One region of the Pseudarthrobacter sp. NPDC080039 genome, then DNA from elsewhere that is predicted to be linked to it. Evidence: riboswitches for the same ligand, from Rfam matches in the RefSeq annotation. Region 1 holds a riboswitch; the other holds the start of a gene.
The links. A riboswitch is a leader RNA that binds a small molecule or an ion and turns the genes downstream of it on or off. The one in region 1 is predicted to bind glycine.
Positions count from the first base shown of each region.

Region 2: it holds a riboswitch for glycine, as region 1 does, so the genes downstream of both, gcvP (aminomethyl-transferring glycine dehydrogenase) here and gcvP (aminomethyl-transferring glycine dehydrogenase) in region 1, are expected to answer to the same signal.

Region 1 covers NZ_JBFBKY010000046.1:1,596-9,151, reverse strand. The annotation lists gene gcvT (glycine cleavage system aminomethyltransferase GcvT) at 1-314, opposite strand, end outside; gene gcvP (aminomethyl-transferring glycine dehydrogenase) at 326-3,178, opposite strand; glycine riboswitch at 3,338-3,437, opposite strand; glycine riboswitch at 3,712-3,809, shown strand; gene AB0313_RS21460 (amino acid permease) at 3,950-5,479, shown strand; gene purU (formyltetrahydrofolate deformylase) at 5,515-6,402, shown strand; gene AB0313_RS21450 (hypothetical protein) at 6,553-7,353, shown strand; gene AB0313_RS21445 (5-oxoprolinase subunit PxpA) at 7,337-7,556, shown strand, end outside.
Region 2 covers NZ_JBFBKY010000018.1:2,148-9,703, forward strand. The annotation lists gene gcvP (aminomethyl-transferring glycine dehydrogenase) at 1-2,344, opposite strand, end outside; glycine riboswitch at 2,536-2,633, opposite strand; gene AB0313_RS16495 (TetR/AcrR family transcriptional regulator) at 2,727-3,263, opposite strand; gene AB0313_RS16500 (MFS transporter) at 3,351-4,907, shown strand; gene AB0313_RS16505 (APC family permease) at 5,070-6,626, shown strand; gene AB0313_RS16510 (hypothetical protein) at 6,682-7,227, opposite strand; gene AB0313_RS16515 (DUF4193 domain-containing protein) at 7,386-7,556, opposite strand, start outside.

The sequences.
Region 1 (7,556 bases):
GCCCTGCGGTAGGTGATGAGGTCGTCGATGATGCCGCCGTCTGCGTCGCAGATGAGCGAGTACTTGGCCTTGCCGACGGCGACCGCGGACAGTTTGCCGGTCAGGGCGTAGTCGAGGAACGCGGCAGCGTCAGGGCCGGTCACCCAGACCTCGCCCATGTGGGAGAGGTCGAACAGCCCGGCAGCGTTGCGGACGGCGTGGTGTTCGGCCAGTTCGGAGCTGTACTTCAGCGGCATCTGCCACCCGCCAAAGTCCGTAAAGGAGGCCCCGGCTTTCTTGTGCTGCTCGTAAAGGGCAGTGTAGTTCTCAGTCATTGGAGGTCCTTCTAGTTTTCAAATTCGGAGAGCGGCGGGCAGGAGCAGATGAGGTTGCGGTCGCCGGCCGCACCGTCGATGCGTCCCACGCGCGGGAAGTACTTGTCCTGCCGCAGCGAGGCAACCGGGAAGGCGGCCTGCTCGCGCGGGTAGGCGCGGTCCCAGTCGGAGCTGACGACGGCGGCCGCCGTGTGCGGTGCGTTGCGCACCGGCGAGGCCTCCAGGGTGAAGTCGCCGGCAGCCACCTGCTCGATCTCGGCGTGGATGGTGATCATGGCCTCGATGAACCGGTCGATCTCTGCCAGGTCCTCAGATTCAGTGGGCTCCACCATCAGGGTCCCGGCCACCGGGAACGCGAGGGTGGGAGCGTGGAAGCCGAAGTCAATGAGGCGCTTGGCCACGTCCTCGGCGGTGACACCGGTCTTGGCGGTGAGTTCGCGCAGGTCCAGGATGCACTCGTGCGCCACCAGGCCACCCTCGCCGGTGTACAGGACCGGGTAGAACTCATTCAGCCGGGAGGCCACGTAGTTGGCGGCCAGCAGCGCCGACTTGGTGGCCTCGGTCAGGCCCTCGCCGCCCATCAGCTTCACGTACGCCCAGGAGATCGGCAGCACACCGGCGGAACCGAACCGGGACGCCGAGATCGCCACCCCATGTCCAGCTTCATGGGCGGCCTTGTTGGCATCGCCCGGCATGAACGGTGCCAGGTGCGCCTTGGCAGCGACCGGGCCGACGCCGGGTCCGCCGCCGCCGTGCGGGATGCAGAAGGTCTTATGCAGGTTCAAGTGGGACACGTCGCCGCCGAACTTGCCCGGCTGGGCCAGGCCCACCAGCGCGTTCAGGTTCGCCCCGTCCACGTACACCTGTCCGCCGGCGGCGTGGATGGCGTCGCAGACGTCGCGGACGTCGCCGTCGTACACACCGTGGGTGGAGGGGTAGGTGATCATGATGCAGGACAGGACGTCCTTGTTCGCCTCGATCTTGGCCGTCAGGTCATCGTGATCGATGGTGCCGTCAGCAGCCGTGGCCACGACGACGACCTTCATGCCCGCCAGCACCGCGGAGGCGGCGTTGGTGCCATGCGCCGAGGCCGGGATCAGGCAGACGTTGCGCTGCTGCTCGCCGCGGGAGTGGTGGTAGCCGCGGATCGCCAGCAGCCCGGCCAGTTCGCCCTGCGAGCCGGCGTTGGGCTGGATGGACACCTGGTCGTAACCGGTGATCTCCGCGAGATCCGCTTCCAGTCCGGCGATGAGTTCGCGCCAGCCCTCGGTCTGCGAATCCGGGGCGAACGGGTGGATGGAGGCGAACTCGGGCCAGGAAATGGCTTCCATCTCGGCGGTGGCGTTCAGCTTCATGGTGCAGGAGCCCAGCGGGATCATGGTGCGGTCCAGCGCCAGGTCCCGGTCAGAGAGGCGGCGGATGTAGCGCAGCAGCTGGGTTTCGGACCGGTGCGTATTGAACACCGGGTGTTCCAGGTACGCGGACGTGCGGAGCACGGCCTCGGGCAGTTCGAAGCCTTGGGCGTCGCCCACCGGACCTGCACCAAAGGCGACGGCGACAGCGGACAGTGTTGCCGCCGTCGTCGTCTCATCGATGGAGACACCCACGGTGTCCTGGTCGATGAAGCGCAGGTTGATGCCGCGGGCCTCTGCTGCGGTGATCACTTTGGCCGCCTTGCCCGGAACGCGGACGGTGAGGGTATCGAAGAACGAGTCGCTGGCCAGTTCGCGGCCCATGGACGTCAGGGCGGTGGCCAGGATCCTGGCCTTGTGATGGGCGGCCTCGGCGATCGCCTTCAGCCCGTCGGGGCCGTGGTAGACGGCGTAGAAGGAGGACACGATGGCCAGGAGTGCCTGCGCGGTGCAGATGTTGGACGTGGCCTTTTCGCGGCGGATGTGCTGTTCGCGGGTCTGCAGCGCCAGGCGGTACGCGGGCGTGCCCGCGTTGTCCTTGGAGACTCCGACGATCCTGCCGGGCAGGGTGCGTTCCATCCCCTTCTGGACGGCCATGTAGGCGGCGTGCGGCCCCCCAAAGAACAACGGCACGCCAAAACGCTGGGCGGAGCCGACCGCGATGTCCGCGCCCTGTTCGCCCGGAGGAGTAATCAGGGTCAGGGCCAGCAGGTCGGCAGCTACGGTGACCAGCGCGCCGCGGTCCTTGGCGGCCGCGATGACGCCGGACTGGTCCCACACCCGGCCGGAAACCCCCGGCTGCTGCAGCACGATGCCGTTGATGTCACCTTCCGGGAGTCCCTGGGACAGGTCGGCCACCTCAACCTCGAACCCGAGCGCCTCGGCGCGGCCCTGGACGATGGCGATGGTCTGGGGCAGCACGTCGCTGTCCAGGACGGTCTTGCCGTCCTTGGCATTCTTGTCCTTGTTGGCGCGGCGCATCAGCAGCACGGCCTCAGCCACGGCGGTAGCCTCGTCCAGCAGCGAGGCATTGGCCACGGGGAGGGCCGTCAGGTCCTGGACCATGGTCTGGAAGTTCAGCAGCGCTTCCAGCCGGCCCTGCGAGATCTCCGGCTGGTAGGGCGTGTAGGCGGTGTACCAGGCAGGGGATTCCAGGATGTTGCGGCGGATCACCGGGGGAGTGACGGTGTCGTAGTAGCCTTGGCCAATCATCTGGACGGCGGTCTTGTTCCGGCCGGCAATCCGGCGCAGCTCCGCGAGGACTTCAACCTCGCTGAGGGCGTCCTGCAGGCGGAGGGCAGATTCCTGGCGGATGGAGGCGGGGACGGCAACGTCAACGAGGCCGTCCACGCTGTCATAGCCCACGGCTTTGAGCATGGTGTCGACGTCGGCCTGGCGGCGCGCGCCGATATGGCGGTCAACAAACGATGTTGGAAGCGATTGAATCGTCAAGAGGAACTCCAGGTCTGGCCGGCCTGGGGTGGCGCGGCGTGGGATGGGTTCCTCCCCGCTCTGTATTGGACCTGAGAGATTCCGCGTAGCCTGCTGGTGGCAGGGGACCGCTTGCACCGTCGGTGAACCAGGAAGAACCCGGTTGCTTTCCAGAGTCGCCTCGCCGTGACGGTACGTGGGCCTGAGAGATTCCTGGGGAGGATTTGCTCCTACGGCGCCTGCCCGGTGGATGCCGGGAGGACTCTCCCGTCACAGCTCGAAAGGCTTATTCAAATGTGGGTGATTCGGCTCACACGGTACAGGTTCGTTGAAGGGAAAACAAATTTGCCACCACGGCCTGGCCGGTGACCCTCTGTTGGGGGTCTACGTTGCGGCAGGCGGACATGTGGGGTTTGACATTCGATCGTGACCAGCACCACACTGATCCGGTGATCAGCACCGTGTCCGGCTGGCTCTGCGTATTCGGAGCAGCCCGCGGCAGCGTTGCCCCGGCGGGGCGCGGCCGCTGACCGCAACCTAACTGAACACGCCTTCGACCTGCGGCGGGAGAGCCCTGCCGGTACATTCAGCAGGCGCCGTAGGAGCAAATCCTCCCCAGGAAACTCTCAGGCCCCCGTACCGCCGCGGACAGGCAACTCTGGAAAGCAGCCAGTTCCTGGCTCACCGACGGTGCAAGCGGCTTGGGCTGCGGAAACTCTCAGGTTCACTACAGAGCGGGGAGGAACCAAATCTTTGCGGCACCCAAATGCCGCTTTATCGATGGAGTTCCTCATGGCGATTCATCCCCCTACGTCCAACGGCGAACCAGCAAACAGCGCCCCCACCACGGCATCCCGCAGCGAGCCGCCACATCTGGAGCGGCAGCTCACCAACCGGCACATCCAGCTCATTGCAATTGGGGGCGCGATTGGTACGGGCCTGTTCATGGGTTCCGGGAAGACCATTTCCGCGGCCGGCCCGTCCGTGATCTTCGTGTACATGATCATCGGGTTCATGCTCTTCTTCGTCATGCGCGCCATGGGCGAGTTGCTGTTGAGCAACCTGAACTACAAGTCCTTCAGCGACTTCGCCGCGGACCTCCTGGGCCCCTGGGCCGGCTTCTTCACTGGGTGGACGTACTGGTTCTGCTGGGTGATCACGGGCATCGCGGACGTCATTGCCATCGCCGGCTACTCCCGCGAACTCTGGCCGGCAGTGCCGCTGTGGATCCCGGGCCTCGCCACTGTGGCCATCCTGCTCCTGCTGAACCTCGCCACCGTCAAGGCCTTCGGCGAGACCGAATTCTGGTTCGCCCTCATCAAGATCATTGCCATCGCTGCGCTGATCATCGTGGGTCTCTTCATGATCTTCACCGGTTTCCAGAGCGATGCCGGCACGGCAAGCTTCACCAACCTGTGGAGCCACGGCGGGTTCTTCCCCAATGAGTTCATGGGCTTCGTGGCCGGATTCCAGATCGCAGTGTTCGCCTTCGTCGGCATCGAACTGGTGGGCACCACCGCCGCCGAGGCCAAGAACCCGGAACGCACGCTGCCCAAGGCCATTAACGCCATCCCCGTCCGCGTGCTGCTCTTCTACGTAGGCGCACTGGTCATTCTGATGGCCGTCACCCCATGGACCCAGTTCGCGGCGGGCCACAGCCCCTTCATCGGAATGTTCTCCCTGGCCGGCCTCGGCGCCGCGGCCACGGTGGTCAACCTGGTGGTCCTCACCTCGGCCATGTCCTCCGCAAACTCCGGGATCTACTCCACCTCGCGCATGGTCTTCGGCCTGGCCCAGGAAGGCGACGCCCCGGGCATCTTCAGCCGACTGTCCTCCAGGAAGGTGCCCAGCAACGCACTGTTCCTGTCCTGCGTCCTGCTGCTCTCCGGCGTCGTCCTCATGTACGCCGGCCAGGATGTCGGCATGGCCTTCGAAATGGTGACCACCGTGTCCGCCGTCTGTTTCGTCTTCGTCTGGTCGATCATCCTGGCCAGCTACATCGCGTTCCGTCGCCGGCGCCCTCACCTGCACGCGGCGTCCAAGTTCAAGATGCCGGGCGGCATCCCCGCAGCGTGGATTGTCTACGCGTTCTTCGCCTTCGTCCTGTGGGCCCTGACCACCCAGCCGGATACCTTCGTTGCCCTGTTGGTGACACCCATCTGGTTCGTCATCCTGGGCGTGGCATGGGCCGTCCTGCGCCGCCGACCCGCCCACCTGGCCCGCTTTGAGGTCTTCCGTGCGGAGTTGCGCAATGACGAGGTGGCGGCCGGCCGCGCAACGGTGGAAGCATCCGCCGGCGAGGTTGAGCAGGCCAGGAAGTGACGGCGGCTGGTACTGCCGCGGTCCTGCCGGGCACTCTGGCTGCCGGTTATCCCGTCAGTGGCGCCCCCGCCCTTGCCACGGAGTTCATTCTCACGTTCTCGTGCCGGGACTCGCTCGGCATCGTCCAGTCAGTGGCCGGGTTCCTCCTGTCCCAGGAGTGCTACATCGTGGATATCAAACAGTTCGGCGACAAGGCGTCCGGCGAGTTCTTCATGCGAGTGCACTTCACCTCACGGGAAGAGTCCGACGCCGGGTTGCTGCGTGAGCGGTTTGGTCCGGTTGCGGGGGAGTGGGGGATGCAGTGGCGGCTTGAGCCGCGCAGCCGCCGTCAGCGGATCCTGGTCATGGTGTCCAAGTACGACCACTGCCTGAACGACCTGCTGGTCCGGGCCCGGGACGGCGACCTGCCGGTGGAAATTGCCGCGGTGGTCTCCAACCATCCGGATGCCGCCGGCCTTGCGGAGTGGCACGGCGTCCCGTTCCACCGGATTCCGGTCAGCCCTGACACCAAGCCGGAGGCTGAGGCGCGGCTGCTTGAACTGGTGGATGCCTATGGCGTGGAACTGGTGGTGCTGGCCCGGTACATGCAGGTGCTCAGCGATGACCTGACCCGTAAGCTGGACGGCCGCGCCATCAACATCCACCACTCCTTCCTGCCCAGCTTCAAAGGTGCCAAGCCCTACCACCAGGCGTACGAGCGGGGCGTGAAGACGGTGGGTGCCACCGCGCACTACGTCAACTCCGAGCTCGACGAGGGGCCGATAATTTCCCAGCAGGTCATAGAGGTGGACCACACCTACCTGCCGGAGGATCTGGTGCGCGTGGGCAAGGACGCTGAGTGCCGCGCGCTCACCAATGCCGTGCGCTGGCACGCCGAGGGCCGCGTGATCCTTTCCGGAAACCGGACCGTGGTCCTGCGCTGACCACCCATCCTTGGGCTGTGGCGGCGTGCCACAGCCCAGGGATGCGGCGCCGCCCGGACGTGAAAGTTAAGCATGCTTAGTGTTTATCCACATAGGATGGAAAGAGCACGGCAGCCTACCCGCTGCAGGTCGATTTGAATGAAGGTGACCATGGCCCGGCGCAGCAACCCCGCACTCCGCATCGCACAGGAAACCGCCCACAGCGCAATGTTCGACTCCGACGGTAAGCCCAAGCCCGGCGTCCACAACATGCTCCTGAAGGCGGTGCAGATCCAGCGGCCCCTGGTGATTGCCTATATCCGGCGGCTCCAGAAGAAGCATCCACGCGCCACCGCCGCCCAGTTGGCCGACATTGCAGAGCGCGACTACCTGCGGGCTGTTGCCGGTGGAGGTGCCGTGGTGGGCGCAACCGCCGTCGTTCCCGGCGTGGGAACTGTCGCGTCGCTGGGGCTTTCCGCGGCCGCCACCGTGGGTTTCCTGGAAGCAACGGCGCTGTACGCCACGTCGCTGGCAGAACTCCATGGCATCCGCCTCACCAACCCGGAGAAGGCCGGCACCATGGTCATGGCGATCATGCTCGGCGAGGAGGGCACGGCACTGCTCGGCACGCTCAGCGGCCAGGCGTCCGAGAGCGCCACCAACACCTGGAGCAATGTGCTGTCCAAGTCCATGGTTGGTCCGGGCTTCGGCAGTGTGCGGAAGAGGATCCAGCAAGCCTTCCTCAAGAATCTGCTCAAGCGACAGGGAACAGCCCTGTTTGGCAGGGCCCTCCCGTTCGGCATAGGTGCCGTAGTGGGCGGAGCCGGTAACCTCGTGATGGGCCGTGCGGTGGCCAGGAACGCCAGGGAGGCGTTCGGGCCAATGCCGGACACCATCCCCGGGGAGCTGACAGCAGCTGCGGGGCCCGACAACCTGACGCTGGAAGGCAACATACTTGGATCTCAACGCTGACTTAGGCCAATCCTTCGGTTCCTGGACCGCGGGAGGTGACCCCGCAATGCTCCAGCTGGTCACCAGTGCCAACGTGGCCTGTGGCTTCCACGCCGGAGACCCCGTCACCATGCTGGACAGTTGCCGGGCAGCGTACGAACTGGACGTCACGGTCGGGGCGCACATCGGCTACCGCGATCTCGCCGGCTACGGCCGGCGACCAC
Region 2 (7,556 bases), on a different contig from region 1:
CCACGTAGTTGGCGGCCAGCAGCGCGGACTTGGTGGCCTCGGTCAGGCCTTCCCCGCCCATCAGCTTCACGTACGCCCAGGAGATGGGCAGGACGCCGGCCGAACCGAACCGCGACGCGGAAATCGGCACGTCGGTGGCGCCGGAGCCGGCGCTCCAGGCGGTGGCGTCGCCCGGCATGAACGGTGCCAGGTGCGCCTTGGCAGCGACCGGTCCGACGCCGGGCCCGCCGCCGCCGTGCGGGATGCAGAAGGTCTTGTGCAGGTTCAGGTGCGAGACGTCGCCGCCGAACTTGCCAGGCTGCGCCAGCCCAACCAGCGCATTCAGGTTGGCGCCGTCGATGTACACCTGGCCGCCGGCGGCGTGCACGGCGTCGCAGACCTCGCGGACGTCCCCGTCGTAGACGCCGTGGGTGGAGGGGTAGGTGATCATGATGCAGGACAGGACGTCCCTGTTTGCCTCGATCTTCGCTTCAAGATCGGCGTGGTCGATGGTGCCGTCGGAGGCGGTGGCCACGACGACGACCTTCATGCCTGCCAGCACGGCGGAGGCGGCGTTGGTGCCGTGGGCCGAGGCGGGGATCAGGCAGACGTTGCGCTGCTGGTCGCCGCGGGAGTGGTGGTAGCCGCGGATGGCCAGCAGCCCGGCGAGCTCACCCTGGGAGCCGGCGTTGGGCTGGATGGACACCTGGTCGTAGCCGGTGATGGTGGTCAGGTCCGCCTCGAGGTCGGCGATCAGTTCGCGCCAGCCTTCGGTCTGGGAGTCCGGGGCGAACGGGTGGATGGAGGCGAACTCCGGCCAGGAGATGGCTTCCATCTCGGCCGTGGCGTTCAGCTTCATGGTGCAGGAACCCAGCGGGATCATGGTCCGGTCCAGCGCCAGGTCACGGTCGGAAAGCTTCCGGATGTAGCGCAGCAGCTGGGTTTCGGACCGGTGCGTGTTGAACACCGGGTGCTGCAGGTAGTCAGAAGAACGCTCGACGGCGGCCTCCAGCGCAAAGCCTTCACCCTCACCTGCGGTGGCGCCAAAGATGCCGGCAACCTGGGCGACGATGGCCGCCGTCGTGGTTTCATCCAGGGAGATGCCCACGGTGTCAGCGTCAACGCTGCGCAGGTTGATCCCGCGCTCCTCCGCGTCGGCAACAATCGCGGCGGCGCGTCCCGGGACACGGACAGTGACGGTGTCGAAGAAGCTCTTGTGCACCACCTCGACGCCGGCAGCTTCCAGCGACGCGGCCAGGGTGCGGGCGTGCCGGTGGGCGGTTCCGGCGATGGCCTTCAGTCCGTCCGGGCCGTGGTACACGGCGTACATGGAGGCGACGATGGCCAGCAGCGCCTGGGCGGTACAGATGTTGGACGTGGCCTTCTCGCGGCGGATGTGCTGCTCACGGGTCTGCAAAGCCAGGCGGTAGGCGGGAACACCGGCGTCGTCCTTGGACACGCCCACCAGGCGGCCGGGCAGCGACCGCTCCAGGCCCTTGCGGACCGCCATGTAGGCGGCGTGCGGGCCGCCGAAGAACAACGGCACACCAAAACGCTGGGCTGAACCGACGGCGATGTCGGCGCCCTGCTCACCCGGAGGGGTGATGAGGGTCAGTGCCAGCAGGTCCGCGGCAACGGTCACCAGTGCACCGCGGTCCTTGGCAGCCGAAATAACGCCCGACTGGTCCCAGACCCGGCCGGAAGCGCCCGGCTGCTGCAGCACTATGCCGTTGATGTCACCCTCCGGCAGCCCTTGGGACAGGTCGGCGACCTCCACCTCGAAGCCCAGCGCCTCGGCGCGGCCCTGCACGATGGCGATGGTCTGCGGGAGCACGTCAACGTCCAGGACGGTCCGGCCGTCCTTGGCATCCTTGTCCTTGTTGGCCCGGCGCATCAGGAGTACGGCCTCGGCCACGGCGGTGGCCTCGTCCAGCAGCGACGCGTTGGCAATGGGAAGGCCCACCAGGTCCTGCACCATGGTCTGGAAGTTCAGCAGGGCTTCAAGCCGGCCCTGGGAGATCTCAGGCTGGTACGGGGTGTAGGCCGTGTACCAGGCCGGGGACTCCAGGATGTTGCGGCGGATCACCGGCGGGGTCACGGTGTCGTAGTAGCCCTGGCCGATCAGCTGCACGGCGGTCTTGTTCTTCGCGGCAAGCTTCCGGAGCTCCGTAAGGACCTCCACCTCGCTGAGGGCGTCCTGCAGGCGAAGGGCTGTCTCCTGGCGGATAACTTTGGGAACAGCGGTGTCCACGAGGGAGTCGACCGTGTCGTAGCCTACGGCTTTGAGCATGGTGTCGACGTCGGCCTGGCGGCGCGCGCCGATATGGCGGTCTACGAAGGTGGTGGAGGCTGGGGTAACCGACACGAAGGAACTCCATTTACTCAGGCGGCGCAGGGTACGCCACAGCTATTCGGGTTCCTCCCCGCTCTGTATTGGACCTGAGAGTTTCCGCGGGGCCTGCCTGGACAGGACCCGCTTGCACCGTCGGTGAGCACAACAGTCTTTTCGCTCCCCAAGAGGAGGCGGGAAAACTGCCTGCTGCTTTCCAGAGGCGCCTCGCCGCGGCGGTACAGGGGCCTGCGAGATTCCTGGGGAGGATTTGCTCCTACGGCGCCTGCCTGTACTTCCGGCAGAACTCTCCCGCCGCAGATCAAAGGCTATTCATTTATGGGCTGGTAATGGCCGGTGGCGGCCCTCACAACTCTCCATTGTCCTACGCCTCGACCCCTCGCGGCAAATGCCGGGGCTACCTCCGGAGACGCTCCAAAGCGGCAAGAAGTTCCTCCACGTCAGCGGCCGCTCCCCCCTCGGGGGCCGGACCAACGGACAGCATCGCGTTGAAGTACAAGCCGTCCCCCATATAGAGCACCGCCTTTGCCAGCCCGGGCCCCACATCCGCGGCAATCTCGTCCAGCCAGCGCTGCTGGATGGCCGCGAATCGCCGCCGCGTTTCTTCATGCGCCACTTCGGCAAGCCTGGTGGCTGCCACGATCACCCTGTCGAGTGGGGTGTCGGCCCATACGGAGGAACGGATGAAGTACGCTGCCGCGCCTTCGCTGGCTGACGCCATGGCGTCGGCGTCCGCCTTGGCGAGGCCTTCCAGGCGGTCAAGCAGCACAGCGATAAGCGCTTCCTTGTTGGGAAAGTGGTAGAGCAGGCCACCCTTTGAGACCCCGGCCTTCCGGGCCACGGCGTCAAGGGTGGCTGCGCGCTCCCCCACCTCGATCAGCAGGGACTCGAAGGCGTCAAGAACCGCGTCACGGGCTACAGGCTTTCGGGGCATGGTTTCCATCATGCCTCCCACGGGCTCCGGAACCTGCAAGGCAGCAGCGGGTTTCAAACTATACCGTCCAGACGGTACAGTTATCACATGACTACTTACACCAGCGCCGTGCCGGCACAACGGAAGGGCACTACGCACCGCTCCCCGAGGCGGGACTGGCTGGCCCTCGGGCTGCTGATGTTCCCAGTCCTGCTGGTCGCGGTGGACAACACCGCCCTGACGTTCGCCCTGCCCGCCATCACCCGCGCCCTGGAACCCACGGGCGTGCAGCTCCTATGGATTGTGGACACCTACCCCCTGGTACTGGCCGGGCTGCTGGTCTCAATGGGCAGCCTTGGGGACCGCATTGGCCGGCGCCGGTTGCTGGTTACCGGGGGCGTGGGCTTTGCGGTGCTGTCAGCAGCAACGGCCTTTGCACCTACGCCCGAATGGCTGATCGCCGGCCGCGCCGCCCTGGGATTCTTCGGGGCAATGCTGATGCCGTCCACCCTGTCACTGATCCGCAATATCTTCCCCCAGCCCAACCGGCGGAGGCTGGCGGTGGCCATCTGGGCCGCAGGGTTCTCCGGCGGCGCAGCCCTGGGGCCCATCTTCGGCGGGTGGCTGGTGGAGCGGTTCTGGTGGGGCGCGGTATTCCTCGTCGCCGTACCCCTCATGATCCCCCTGCTGGCGCTGGGGCCTGCACTCATCCCGGAATCAAGGGACCCCGCGCCGGGGAAAGTGGACATGCCGAGCATCCTGCTCTCCCTGCTGGCCATGGTGCCTGCGGTGTACGGGATCAAGGCCGTTGCCACCGAAGGGCCCGGCCTAACGGCGGTGGGCAGCATCCTTTTCGGCCTGGCAATGGGAACCGTGTTCGTCCGGCGCCAGCGCCGGCTGGAACACCCGCTGCTGGACATGTCCCTGTTCCGGAACAGGGTGTTCAGCATGGCCATCAGCGCCAACATCCTGGCCCTGTTTTCCTTCAACGGCTTTATCCTGTTCCTGGCCCAGCACCTCCAGCTCCTCGAAGGCATGACCCCGTCCGCCGCAGGCATTGCGATGATCCCGGCCCTGGTAGCCACGGTGGTGTCCGGCCTGGTGGTGGTGCCGCTGGTCCGGAGGGTCCGGCCCGGGTACGTTGTGGCGGCGGGGCTGACGTTCAGCGCAGTGGGCTACAGCATGGTGGCGCTGGGGAACCACGACGGCGGCCCCTCGCTGCTGCTGGCAGCCCTCCTGGTCCTGGCGCTGGGCGTCGGCACCGCGGAAACCATTTCCAACGACCTCATCCTCGGCTCCGCGCCCCCGGAAAAGTCGGGCGCTGCCGCCGCCATTTCCGAAACGGGTTACGAGGTGGGCGCATTGCTGGGGACCGCGGTGCTGGGCTCCATCCTGACCGCCTCCTACCAGCACAACCTCCGGCTGCCCGCAGGGCTGGATGGGACACTCGCGGCGCCCACGCTGCGTAACGCCGGGGAAACGCTCGCCGGCGCAATGGAGGCCGCAGCCAACCTGCCGGCTCCTGCGGCGGCAGCCGTGAAGGCGGCCGCCGAATCCGCCTTCGACTCAGGGGTCCACATCACGGCGGCGATTGCGTTGGTACTGATGGCGACGGCGGCAGTCCTCTCCGCCGTCGTCCTCCGGAAGGTGCCCAAAGCGTCTTAGCCGGGGGGCCCGGCAGCATCCCGGAAAGCCCAGCGATCACCCAAACTGTCATAAACGAACGCGATTCATATGCGTCTTGCATCACAGGGCCGGCACCCCCATACTAAATGAACGCCATTCATATAGTGACTCCCGTCTCACATCCTTCCAGAAAGTGGTGCCATGACAGAGACAATCCGCACCAGTACGGCCAAACCCGGTCCGCACGCCCACGCCCCCTCCTCGGACGGCGTCAGCGCCAAGGGACTCAAGGGTGGGCAGCTGGGTCTCCTGGCCGTCGTCGTCCTGGGCATTTCAACCATCGCCCCCGCCTACACGCTCACCAGCGCACTCGGACCCACGGTCAACGAAGCCGGACTCCAGCTGCCCGTCATCTTCCTGATCGGGTTCATCCCCATGATCCTGGTCTCGCTCGCCTACCGGGAGCTCAACGCCGACTCCCCGGACAGCGGCACCACCTTCACCTGGGTCACCAAGGCCTTCGGCCCCTGGGTGGGCTGGATGGGCGGGTGGGGCCTGCTGGCCGCCAACATCATCGTGCTGTCCAACCTGGCCGGCGTCGCCGTCGACTTCTTCTACCTCTTCCTGTCCCAGCTCACCGGCTCCGCCGAACTGGCTGACCTGGCGGACAACAAAGCCCTGAACGTCCTGACCTGCTTCGTCTTCGTGGCGCTGGCCGTCTGGGTCAGCTACCGCGGCCTGCACACCACCAAGCTGGTGCAGTACAGTCTGGTGGGCTTCCAGCTGCTGGTCCTGGGCCTTTTCGTCGCCATGGCCTTCGCCAACTGGTCCACCTCGGAGACGGCCATCCCGTTCAGCTGGGACTGGTTCGACGTGACCAAGATCGAGACGTTCGGCCAGATCGCGGCCGGCATCTCGCTGTCCATCTTCGTGTACTGGGGCTGGGACGTCTGCCTGACCGTCAACGAGGAAACGGCGAACGGCCAGAAAACTGCCGGACTCGCCGGCACCCTGACCGCCATCATTGTCCTGGCCATCTACCTCCTGGTCAGCATCGCCACCATGATGTTCGCCGGCGTCGGGGACACCGGCAACGGCCTGAACAACGCCGACAACCAAGAGAACATCTTCACGGCCCTGGCCTCCCCCATCATGGGCCCCTTTGCCATCCTGATGTCCCTCGCGGTGCTTTCCAGTTCGGCAGCGTCTTTGCAGTCCACCTTCATGTCGCCCTCACGGAGCCTGCTGGCCATGGCCCACTACGGCGCCCTGCCGGAACCCTTCAGCCGGGTCAGCAGGAAGTTCTCGACGCCGGGATTCGCCACCATTGCTGCCGGGGTGCTTTCCGCGGGGTTCTACGCTGTCATGCACGTGGTCAGCGAGAACGTCCTGAATGACACCATCCTGGCACTGGGCCTGATGATCTGCTTCTACTACGGCCTCACCGCCGTGGCCTGCACCTGGTACTTCCGGCACAGCCTGTTCAACAGCGTCCGCCACTTCTTCTTCCGCCTTGTGTGCCCGGTGGTGGGCGGCGTGGGCCTGTTCGTGGTGTTTGCCCAGACCGCCGTGGACAGTCTCTCCCCTGAGTTCGGCAGCGGTTCGGAGATCTTCGGCATGGGCCTGGTGTTCATCCTGGGCATCGGCATCCTGGCGCTGGGCGCCGTCGTCATGCTCATCATGTCCCGCACCCACCCCGGCTTCTTCCGCGGCGAAACCCTCAGGCAGGACACCCCTGCCCTGGTGGTTCCGGAATAAACCGCCAACACCAAAGGTGCCGTGCCCGCATCAGGGGCACGGCACCTTTGTGCTGTCACCAGAAGTGCGCCACATCGATCACCAGGCGTGACCCGGTGCCGGGACCATCGAGGGTAAAAACCCTGAACGGCAGGCGGCCACGGACTCCCAGTCCCAGGCTGGTATACCCTTCGAAGCTTCCGGCGGAGACCACTTGGCGGAAGGTCTGATAGCCGGAAACGTTGCTGAGCTCATTCCTGTCAGCTGGGTTATACGTGGGATTGCCGTTCTGGTCGTAGGAGGGCGCCTTGATGCTGACATGCAGCCGCGCGCCGCCCCGCACCGGGATGAACGCCCCCGAGCCCTCCTGCTCTATGCGCGGTACGTACTGCACGGTGTAGGAGACCGCAGGACCGTTGAGGTCAACCACCAGCCGGTCAAAACAGTAATGCTGCCCGGTCCGGACATTGGTGACGGATGCGGTGCCTGCGTCCTGGCCGGACTTCGCAAGCGAGCCCCAGGTGAGGCCGCAGTAGGGAGCCGCCCACGCAGGCGCCTGAACCGCGAAGCCCAGCACTGCAGCCAACACGACGGCTGCGAGCCAGGTAAAGAACTTTTTCATTGCAGTGCCGTCCAGGAATCAAAACCATTGGATGCTTCCAGCGTAGGAGGGGTGACGGCCGGATACGAGGGTCCATTTTGATAACGACGGCGGTTGGAGACAAAGCAGCGCCGGCCGCCTCAGGGAGGTGGCCGGCGCTGTGGAATCCAGGAAGTCAGTTAGCCTTCGCAGTCGCGGCAGTACTTCAGGCCGTCCTTTTCACGGGCAACCTGCGACCGGTGGCGGACCAGGAAGCACGACGAGCAGGTGAACTCGTCGGACTGCTCGGGAACCACAATGACGGTCAGTTCCTCGTTGGACAGGTCGGCGCCGGGGAGGTCGATACCTTC